DNA from 2 places in the Hominiventricola aquisgranensis genome. Region 1 is predicted to be linked to the other one. Evidence: riboswitches for the same ligand, from Rfam matches in the RefSeq annotation. Region 1 holds a riboswitch; the other holds the start of a gene.

Region 1 (5,700 bases):
TAAGGAAGATAAACCGGTCGTTATGAAAGCAATGCAGGATCTGAAAGATGCAGGAAAATATCCGCAGAATTTGTGGGAGGAGTAGAATATGTGTACAGCAGCAACTTATCAGACAAAAGATTTTTATATGGGACGTACATTGGATTATGAATTCTCTTATGGAGAACAGATAGCGATCATTCCACGTAATTATCCGATCAAGTTTCATTATGCAGGTACTATGGAGCATCATTATGCCTGCATTGGTATGGCACATGTAGCAAATGGATATCCATTGTATTATGATGCAGCAAATGAAAAAGGACTTGGTATGGCAGGCCTCAATTTTGTCGGTAATGCTGCATATGCTGACGTAGATAATGAAAAAGAAAATGTAGCACAGTATGAGTTTATTCCCTGGATACTGACACAATGTGCAACTGTGGAAGATGCAAAGAAAAAACTGAAGGAAATGAATCTGACAGGGATTCCGTTCAGTGCACAGCTGCCGACGGCACAGCTTCACTGGATCATTGCAGATAAAGATGGCTGCATTGTGGTAGAGTCCATGGCAGACGGGCTTCATGTATATGATAACCCGGCAGGGGTTCTGACAAATAATCCGCCATTTCCGCAGCAGATGTTTTTGATGAATCAATATATGAATTTATCACCGAAGCAGCCGGAAAATCTGTTTTCTGATAAACTTCCGCTTACCACTTACAGCAGAGGAATGGGTGCGCTGGGACTGCCTGGAGATCTGTCATCCACTTCCCGTTTTGCCAGAGTGGCATTTACCAGACTTAATTCCCGGTCTGAAGATACAGAAAAAGCAAGTGTCAGCCAGTTTTTTCATATCTTAGGGTCTGTAGACCAGCAGAGAGGATGCTGTGAGGTGGCAGAAGGTAAGTATGAGATCACCATCTATACTTCCTGCTGTAATACAACCAAAGGTATCTATTATTATACAACTTATGAGAATCCGCAGATCACAGCTGTGAATATGCATGCAACAGATCTTAACGGAACAGAAGTTGTCAGCTATCCGATGTTACAGGATACAGAGATCCGCTATCAGAATTAAGAAAAACTTTAACTTTCTTTCCTGCGGATTGTGGTAAAATATCCATATTCAAGGATAAAAGCGGAGATGTAAAGCATATCCGCAGGAGGAAGTAAGATGAAAAAGAAAGTAATTATGCTTAGTATGCTGGCAATCACAGCAGCGATGCTGACAGCGTGCTCAGACAAAAATGATGCAGCAGATGTGCCGGAAGTTTCACAGGCAGAAAAAAGTATAGAAAATACGGATACAGATTCATCTGCAGAAGCAGCGGAGGAATCCACAGAGAATGTCGAAAAAGATTCGGAGGTCAAGGGTTCAGACTATGTGATGCCCGAAGAGTACCAGAATGTTCTGGATAAATACAAGACGATGATTACAGAAAAATGGGATGTGAGTAAAGCATTTGATGAAGGAATGTCTTCTATGGTGTCAGAGTTTTGTAATATGGATGCACAGGATCAGATCGGTTATACTCTGTATGATCTGGATGCAGATGGACAGCCGGAGCTGTTGATTGGTGAAATGGATACAGAATTACCGGCAAACAGGATTATTTTTGATGCGTATACTTTGAAGGATGGAAATGCTGTTCAGATATTTGAAAGTGAATCCAGAAACCGTTATTATCTTGTGGAAGATGAAGCAGGAGCGATCCTGATCGCAAATGAGGGATACAATGGTGCGGCGAGCTCCGGATGGTTATATTACACAGTGTCAGGGGATCGGCTTACAGTTCAGCAGGCAATCATGTATGATGCAGCAGCAGATGAAGAAAATCCATGGTTTATGGCATATGATGATGACTGGGATACTTCTAATGATGAGCCAGTGGATGAAGATATGGCACAGTCTGTAATCAATTCTTATACGGACAATTATGCAAAGCTTGATTGGACAATACTTGTACAGGAATAACATATAATATGAACAAAGAAGGATAGATGACAATGAAGAAGAAATATTTAGCTGTATTTATGATGGCAACAGCATTGACATTAACGGCATGTGGAGCAAAAGATACAGCAGAAGATTCTCAGCAGGCAGAAGAACAGGTGACAGATACTGCAGATGAAACCACAGCAGAGGCTTCACAGGATACAGAAGATACAGAGAATGGTGAAACTGCAGAGAACAATGAGAATATGATCACGGAGCTGACGGCTAATACTGCAGCGGAAATCTCAGGCAAAGAATTTACGTTGAAGACGGAACGGGCATATTCGGATGACGATGAGATTATTGCAGTTACAGCTGTGTATGGAGATCAGGAACTGAAACTGGATGAAAGTCTCTATGTGAATGGGGTCTATGAGGTATCTCTGGATGGTCAGGAATATGTGATGACAGAGACCACTACCTTTGATGACTATGGAATGATTTATCTTGTGAAGCTGGATGAGAGTGGAGTGACACTGGTATCCACACAGGACGGACATCTGCGTGAGGTTCCAGCAGATCCGACCGAAGGATTTGAAATTGAATCCAAGGTAGATGTGCTTGGAACCTATGGTGGAATAAGAACCTATTTCATACAGGATGACAAACTGACTGCCAATGATACTATCTATGAATTTGCAGGAGATCCATCAGGAGAGCTTCCGAAGCTGACAGTCAAGGGATCGATCCGATGCAGACTGGAAGGCGGCAATACGACTCTGGAAGCAGGTGATGTGATCATTCCGCAGGCATATTCACCGGATGATGGTACTTTCTATTTTGAACTGCCGGATGGAACTGCAGGAAATCTTCTAGTTGATTTGTCTCCCGATGGATCAGAAGGTCAGATGACGTATTCCGGTACTATCGGTGGCGTGGATGAGAATGAGTTGTTCGAAAACCTTCCTTATGCGGGCTAAAAAACACTTGCAATAGAAGAAATGCAGCGTTACAATAGGTAGGACAATTGAAGGCAGGGGAGCTTGTATGACAGGCTGAGAGGAAGGTAGACCTTCGACCCTTTAACCTGATGCGGATAATGCCGACGTAGGAAGTGGATATGATTTTTTGAGGCACCGCATTGAGTGGTGCCTCTTTTGGGCAAAGAATACAGTATTTTCTCTGTACAACAAAGGAGTGTAGGAACATGAAAAAAATTACAACGAAAAAAATGGCATTAACTGCTATGCTTGCGTGCCTTGCATTTGTGCTGAACACATTTGTATATTTTCCGGCTATGGCACCTTTTCAGCATTTTGTTGATGTGCTGGCAGCTGTTCTGGTAGGTCCCTGGTATGGATTTGCGGCATCCTTGCTTTGTGGAATCATGCGGATGATGTCCGGCAGAACCATTCAGGCGGTAACCGGGGCAATCTTTGGACCTGTTCTTGGTGGATTGATTTATCGGAAAACAAAAAATATCTATCTGGTATTTGTTGGTGAAGTGTTTGGAACCGGAGTGATCGGTGCCTGTGCTTCTTATCCGCTGATGAAGATGTTCTATGGACTGGATGCTCAGTCTCCGTTTTACTATATTCCGTTCTATACACCGTCAGCTATTGTGGGAGCAGCCATGGGTGTGGTTGTAGTTCTGATCCTGAAGAAGACAGGGGTGCTGAACCGCATGCAGAATGAACTTTCATAGGAGGAAGACAAATGACCAAATTTGCAGAGGTACTGCGTAAGGTTCATGAAATGGAACCGCGTGTGCAGTGCATCACTAACTTTGTGACAGTCAATGACTGCGCAAATATCATCCTGGCGGCGGGCGGAACTCCGTCCATGGCAGATCATATTGATGAAGTGGCAGAAGCATTGTCCTGCGTACAGGCGCTGGTATGTAACATGGGAGCCATCGCATTGACGGATTCTATGATCGTCGGTGGAAAAGAGGCAAACCGACGGAAGATTCCGGTGGTGCTGGATCCGGTAGCAGTAGGTGGCACACAGCTTCGTAGAGATGCAGCAAAGAGGCTGTTGGAGGAAGTTCATTTTACTGCGATCCGGGGAAATGCATCAGAGATCCGCTACTTGGCCGGTCAGCAGACCACAGGTGCTGGCGTAGATGTAAGTGATCTGGATGCCATCACAGAAGAAAATCTTCCAGAAGCTCAGGAGATGATCAAGAATCTTGCAAAAAGTCTTGGAACAGTGATCGCAGTTTCCGGAGTGATCGACCTGGTATCCGACGGGGAACGAACCATGGTTTTGAGAAATGGATGCGCGACCATGTCACGGATCACAGGAAGTGGGTGTATGCTGACTTCCATGATCGGTGCATTTGTGGGAGCGGCTGCAGAGGATCCATTTACAGCAACCTGTGCGGCTATGGCGGCTATGGGAATTGCCGGAGAGATCGCGGAGAAAAAGAGAATAAAAAATGGCACGGGAAATGCTACTTTCCGTACAGATTTGATCGATGCGGTCTTTAATCTGACGGAAGAGGAACTTACGAAAGGGGCACGTTATGAAATTTTCTAAAGAAGAGATACAGAATTCCATGTTGCTGTATGCAGTCACTGACCGTATGTGGCTGAAGGATGGAGAAGGACTGACAGATGTATGCAGAAAAGTACTGGAGAATGGTGCGACGTTTCTGCAGATCCGTGAAAAAGATCTGGATGAAAATACCTTCGAACAGGAGGCAGAGGCACTGAAAGAGCTGTGTGCCTCTTACAGAGTACCTTATGTAGTCAATGACAGTGTAGAGATCGCCATGGACATTGATGCAGATGGTGTTCATGTAGGACAATCTGATATCAAAGGACGCGACATCCGTGCGATGATCGGACCGGATAAGATTCTGGGAATCTCCGCAGGAACAGTAGAAGAAGCACAGGCAGCAGAAAAAGCCGGTGCAGACTATATTGGAGTTGGTGCGGTATTTGGCACAAGCACCAAGAAAAACGCCAGAAATCTGTCGCTGGAGAAGTTGCAGGAGATCAGCAGTTCTGTAAGCATTCCGGTGGTAGCCATTGGAGGAATCAATGCATCCAATCTGATGGAGCTTGCAGGCAGCGGTGTAGACGGTGTAGCGGTGGTATCTGCCATCTTTGCAGCCAAGGATCCAGGTCAGGCGACCAGAGAGCTGAAAGTGCTGGCACAGAAAATGGTGGAATATGAATAAAAAATACGCAATCTTTGACATGGATGGAACCCTGGTGGATTCTATGGGATACTGGAAACGTCTGGCAGGAGAATATCTGGAGACTCATGGGGTCCTGAATCCACCAAAGGATATTCTGGAGAAGATCAAGCCCATGACTATGACGGAATCAGCAGCTTTGTTTATCCATGAATTTGGACTTCAGGGAACGCCGGAGCAGGTGGCAGATGATATGAATGCCATGATGGATGAACATTATCGCAGTGACATCCCATTGAAGGCAGGCGTAAAGGAGTATCTGACCCGGCTGAGAGACAGAGGCGTGCGTATGTGTGTGGCATCCGCTACTGCAGAACTGCTGATGGAAGCATGCCTGTCTCGTCTGGGTGTCAGGGAGGATTTTGAATTCCTGTTGTCCTGTGAGACCGTAGGAGCAGGAAAACGTCAGCCAGATGTGTATCTGGAATCCATCAGGCGCATGGGCGCGGAACCGTCAGAGACAGCAGTTTATGAGGATGCTCTTTATGCAGCGCAGACGGCAAAAGAGGCTGGATTCTATGTGGTTGGTGTCTATGACGGCAGTGTGACTTATTGCCATGAGCCGGATGATCAG
Region 2 (5,700 bases), on a different contig from region 1:
TGACATTGACACCCGTGGAACAGTCCGACGATAAAGATGTGATGATGTGCTATAACTGGAGCAGTTATCTGACTGCGGATGAAGGACAGGAGATGATAGATGAATCGAACCTTCCTGTCACATCGGTATCCATGGAGAGCCTGGAAAAAGCACATCCAATGGGAGACGTACTGGATATATCAGAAAACGATCTGGAAAAGCATCCAGGACTGACTGCAAAGGTAACAGATGTCCAGATCGGGGATAATCGATCCATGTTGTCAGATTCCATGCTGGGAGAGGATGATAAGCAGGCTTTTGCATCAGATGGAACGCTGCTTCCCGTCATACTTACTTATGTGAAAGAAGGAGATGGAGTCAATACGCTGGATCAGGTGATCCGGACGGAAGAAGAGCCGCAGAAGCTGGTCTGCGTGACCGTGGATTATACCAATACTGGTACAGAAACATGGAAAGACATTATGTTCAATGGAACGATCAACATTCTGGAACCGGCTGGAACTGTGGCAAAGATCTGGAGAGCGGATACCCAGACCCCTTCAGAGAATGACGCATGGACCTATGTGGCTGTGGACAATCATTCCTTTAATACGGAGGTAGGATTGTACGATGTGAAAGGTGGAGAACGTTCAAATAACTATATTGATTCTCTTGCACCTGGAGAGACAGTGACCGTACACTGGGCATTTGCCGTACCGGAAGAAAAGCTTGGAGAAATGTATTTTGACTTAGGAAATACCTGCAATCTGACATCTGACCTTACGGATGGATATGTGACAGACATCAGACAGCAGGAACAATAAAATCTTACAGAACACCACTCATCGCATTTCCGGTGTGTACCAGCAGGGACAGCAGATTGAAAATAGCTGTCTGCATGCCGGAGAGGACAGCGTTGTCAATGACGGTCAGCGGACGGCTTAAGACGCCGGATATCAGGAGCAGGATCAGTACGATGCTCCAATAGGGACGGTAGCGATTATAGATTTCCGCTGCTTTGTCTGACAGCTCACCCAGCACATGGGATCCATCCAGCGGTGGGATGGGAATCAGGTTAAAAACGCCAAGACCTACGTTCAGTACAGCAGAATACCAGAACAGAACGGCTAAAGTCTGGAAGAAGACAGTGTTTGGAGCATAGAGCAGTAGCAGACCCTCCAGCAAAATGGAGATACATGCCAGCAGCATATTTGCAATGGGACCGGCAAGAGAGACCAGGATCAGGCCTTTCTTCCGGTCCTTATAGTAATAAGGGTTGATCGGAACCGGATTGGCCCAGCCCATGTGAAAGACAAGCAGGCAGAGTGTTCCCATAGGATCCAGATGTTTTAATGGATTCAAGGTCAGACGACCGGACATTCTGGGGGTAGGATCGCCCAGCTTATCGGAGACCCAGCCGTGGGCACATTCATGGACGATGATGGCTAACAGCATGACAGGTGTCACATAGAGAATGGATCGCAACTGCGAAATATAATAGCTTAACATGATTATTTCCTCATTTCTGGTAGAATATAATTATTTTACCCTGTAATTGTCTAAAGATAAAGCATGAATATGGACAGAATATAAACTGGGGTTACAAAACACATGAATGGCGCGTGTGAATGGCATGTGTGAACGGTATGCATGGTAAAACATCCTACCAATTGCCCGTAACTACTTGACAACATCTGTCGTTTGGGAGTATAGTCTGTAGTGTAAAGTGAATAACGAAGTACCGGGGAGTCTGTGTGAAGCAGACTGAGAGCTGGCTGAGAATACCGCCAGGACCCGTATACCTGATTTGGATCATGCCAACGTAGGGAGCGACTGTGAGATAAGTAATAGAATGGGAGTGCCTGCGGGGACTTCCATTTTTGTGTTGTAAAGCTTTACGGCGGTACATTGGGGGCACCACCTTGTATCGCGGAACAAAAGTTATTGATGTTGAAAGGAGAACAACAATGAAGACAGCATTAACGATCGCTGGAAGTGATTCCAGCGGAGGCGCCGGAATCCAGGCTGATATGAAGACGATGATTGCCAATGGAGTATATGCCATGAGTGCGATCACAGCATTGACAGCCCAGAATACCACCGGCGTTCAGGGAATTTTCGAGGTGACACCAGAGTTCCTCGAGCAGGAGATCGACAGCATTTTTACGGATATTCGTCCGGATGCAGTGAAGATCGGAATGGTTTCTTCCACAGGATTAATTGAATCTATTGCGAAGAAGCTCACAGAGTACAAAGCAGAAAATATTGTAGTGGACCCGGTGATGGTGGCAACCAGCGGATCAAGACTGATCAGTGAGGATGCCATTGGAGCATTGAAAGAAAAGCTTCTTCCCATGGCAACCGTACTGACACCAAACATTCCGGAGACAGAGGTTCTGTCCGGTATGGAAGTGAAGACGGCGGAGGATATGGTAGAAGCTGCAAAATATATCAGTGAGACCTATCACTGTGCAGTTCTGTGCAAAGGTGGACATCAGCTGAATGATGCCAACGATCTTCTGTACAGAGACGGTGGATACAAGTGGTTCAATGGAAAAAGGATCGATAATCCGAACACTCATGGAACCGGTTGTACCCTTTCCAGTGCCATTGCCTCCAACCTGGCAAAAGGCTATGATCTGGACACAGCCGTAGAGCGTGCAAAAGCATATATTTCCGGCGCACTGGCAGCGATGCTTGACCTTGGACATGGTTCTGGACCTATGGATCATGGATTTGATTTCCGTGGAAAAGGCTTTGCGGAGGAGAAGGCATGACGACTACGGAGAGACTGCTGAATGTATCTAAAGAGATCTGGGAGGCTTACCATGAGCATCCATTTGTAAAAGGAATTGCAGACGGCAGCCTTGACAAAGAAAAATTCAAATATTATATGATACAGGATTATCTGTATCTGATCGATTATACGAAGGTATTTGCCCTGGGAGCAGCCAAGGAAAAAGACTTATCTGCCATGAAGCTGTTTGCAGGTTATACCCATGCGATCCTGGATGGAGAGATGGATATCCACAGAGCTTATATGGCGCGTCTTGGCATCACACCAGAAGAAGCAGAGACGGCAAATGTGGCACTTGATAATCTTTCCTATACTTCTTATATGCTCAGGGTAGCTTACGAGGAAGGTCAGGCAGAGGTGGCTGCAGCCATTCTTTCCTGCGCAGTGAGCTATGAAGTGATCGCAAAGAAGATCGTGGAAAAACATCCGGAAGCTTTGAATCATCCTTTTTATGGTGAATGGGTCAGTGGCTATGTGGCAGATGCTTATCATGAAGAGAATCAGGTGCTGATCGATCTGATGGATCGACTGTCTGATGGATATTCTGAGAAGCAGCTTCAGCATCTGGAAGAGATATTTATGGCTTGTTCCCGTTATGAGATGGCATTCTGGGATATGGCCTGGGAAATGAGGCGTTAGATCATGCTGACATTTGATAACGTGCGGTTTCAGTATGATTCCGAGGATTTTTCCATCATCGATCATCTGTCATTTACGGTAGATGCTGGGGAGTTTGTGTGCGTGATCGGACCTTCCGGATGTGGAAAAAGTACGATCTTCCGACTGGTGAACAAGCTTCTGACACCGGCAGAGGGAACGGTACTGGTGAATGGAACTTCCATTGAAAAGCAGAAGAATTACTGTGGTTATATGCCGCAGCAGGATCTGTTGTTTCCGTGGAGAACAGTAAAAGAAAATCTGATGCTTCCTATGGAGATCCAGGGAGGAATCAGTAAAGTGGAGATGGAGCAGCGGGCAGATCAGGCACTGGAATCGGTTGGATTAAAAGACTGGGGAAAGAAATCCCCCAAAGAATTATCCGGTGGAATGCGACAGCGGGCAGCATTTGCAAGAACGGTGCTGACCGGATCAGATCTGTTGCTTCTGGATGAGCCCTTTTCCGCCCTTGATTATCTGACTCGTCTTTCTATGCGGGAGTGGCTGCTGGAACAGTGGGAACGAGAAAAAAAGACAGTATTATTTATTACTCATGATGTGGAAGAGGCAGTTTTCCTGTCAAGCAGGATTCTGGTCGTAGAAAATATGCCGATCACACATCTGAAATCCATCGAAGTTCCGGCAGAGTATCCGCGCACCCGTGAGGAATTGATGCGTCCAGAGATCGTGAAGCTGAAAGAAGACCTGATCGACATGCTCAGGAGGGAGACCGTATGAGAGATAAGAAAAAGGCAGGAAATGCCAATCTTCCGGCACTGATCCTTCTGGCAGCACTTATAATGTTCTGGCAGATGGCAGCTATGGGAATCAATGCGGCATACATCCTGCCGTCACCCACGCAGATTCTGGTGCGATTATGGGAGCTGAGAGGACCGCTTTTCACCGCACATCTTCCGGCAACCATGTCGGTGGTAGCGATCGGACTTTTGATTTCCGTTGTGCTTGGACTTGGACTGGCGATCCTGATGGATGTAAGTGAAGTAGCTGAAAAAGCATTGTATCCACTGATCATCGCATCGCAGACGATTCCGACTACAGCACTGGCGCCATTGTTCGTGCTCTGGTTCGGGTATTCCATCTGGAGCAAAGTACTGGTAACCGTATTGATTACATTTTTTCCGATTACGATCACTGTGTTTGATGGGTTCAAATCAGTGAAAACAGAGATGGAAGAGCTGCTGTTCACGTTTGGAGCAGACAGACGCCAGATCTTTTTTAAATTAAAGATTCCGGCAGTGCTTCCCTGCTTTTTCTCTGCCATTAAGATGGCAGTGCCGCTGTCCATCATTGGAGCAGCGATTGGAGAATGGCTGGGTGCACAGAGCGGACTGGGATATTTCAGCCGACGGATGATGACGCAGCTGGATGGAGCAGGTGTATTTGCACCGATTCTTCTGCTCTCTGTGGTGGCCATGGCTTTTGTAGGTGTGGTGAGCGCACTGGAGAAGCGTATGATCCGTTGGAGAAACGATTAAGAATGCGAAGAACGACGTGATTCGTCATGCATTCGACAAAAAATATTTGATATCAGAGAGGATAAGTGAAATGAAACATAGAGTATTAGCAATATTATTAGCAGCAACCATGTGTATGGCATCTGTGACCGGATGTGGCAAGCAGTCAGCAGACAATAGTTCTGCAGCAGGAACAGAGGCAGAAGATAACAGTGCAGCAGAGACTGCAGACACACAGACAGATAACAAAGACTTAAGAGAAGTCAACGTAGTTCTGGACTGGTATCCCAATGCCATCCATACATTACTGTATACTGCCATTGAGCGTGGATATTTTGCAGAAGAGGGACTGGATGTGAAGATTCATTTTCCGGCAAATGATAACGATGCGCTGGCATTGGTAGCAGCAGGAAAAGCAGAGATCGGTATGTACTATCAGCAGGATGTGATCCAGGCCGTTGCTAATCAGGGAACAGGAATTAAATCTATTGGCGCGATCGTACAGTCTCCTCTGAACGTGATCCTGTCTTTGAAAGACAAAAATATCACCAAACCGGAAGATCTGGTTGGTAAGACCATCGGTTATGGCGGAACGGTTTTGAGTGAAGCTCTTGTAAAATGTATGATGGAAAATGTGGGAGCAGACGCTTCTGATGTAAATATGATCAATGTAGGATTTGAACTGATGAGTTCCATGACTACCGGAAATGTGGATGCAACTATCGGCTGCCTGGTAAATCATGAAGTTCCGCAGCTGGAAGAAGAAGGCTTTGACGTGAACTACTTTAGTGT

The links. Region 1 has a riboswitch for thiamine pyrophosphate ahead of thiW (energy coupling factor transporter S component ThiW). Riboswitches for the same ligand answer to the same signal wherever they lie in the genome.
Region 2: linked by a shared signal. The riboswitch ahead of thiD (bifunctional hydroxymethylpyrimidine kinase/phosphomethylpyrimidine kinase) and the one ahead of thiW (energy coupling factor transporter S component ThiW) in region 1 are both predicted to bind thiamine pyrophosphate.

Annotation. Positions count from the first base shown of each region.
Region 1 covers NZ_JBBMFC010000003.1:63,404-69,103, forward strand. Annotated here, with positions in the region: gene WMO62_RS02230 (nucleotidyltransferase family protein) at 1-85, shown strand, start outside; gene bsh (choloylglycine hydrolase) at 89-1,063, shown strand; gene WMO62_RS02240 (hypothetical protein) at 1,160-1,960, shown strand; gene WMO62_RS02245 (hypothetical protein) at 1,993-2,901, shown strand; TPP riboswitch at 2,947-3,052, shown strand; gene thiW (energy coupling factor transporter S component ThiW) at 3,129-3,626, shown strand; gene thiM (hydroxyethylthiazole kinase) at 3,638-4,462, shown strand; gene thiE (thiamine phosphate synthase) at 4,449-5,108, shown strand; gene WMO62_RS02265 (HAD family hydrolase) at 5,101-5,700, shown strand, end outside.
Region 2 covers NZ_JBBMFC010000006.1:109,159-114,858, forward strand. Annotated here, with positions in the region: gene WMO62_RS04955 (hypothetical protein) at 1-803, shown strand, start outside; gene WMO62_RS04960 (site-2 protease family protein) at 808-1,488, opposite strand; TPP riboswitch at 1,712-1,826, shown strand; gene thiD (bifunctional hydroxymethylpyrimidine kinase/phosphomethylpyrimidine kinase) at 1,947-2,756, shown strand; gene tenA (thiaminase II) at 2,753-3,415, shown strand; gene WMO62_RS04975 (ABC transporter ATP-binding protein) at 3,419-4,171, shown strand; gene WMO62_RS04980 (ABC transporter permease) at 4,168-4,929, shown strand; gene WMO62_RS04985 (ABC transporter substrate-binding protein) at 5,000-5,700, shown strand, end outside.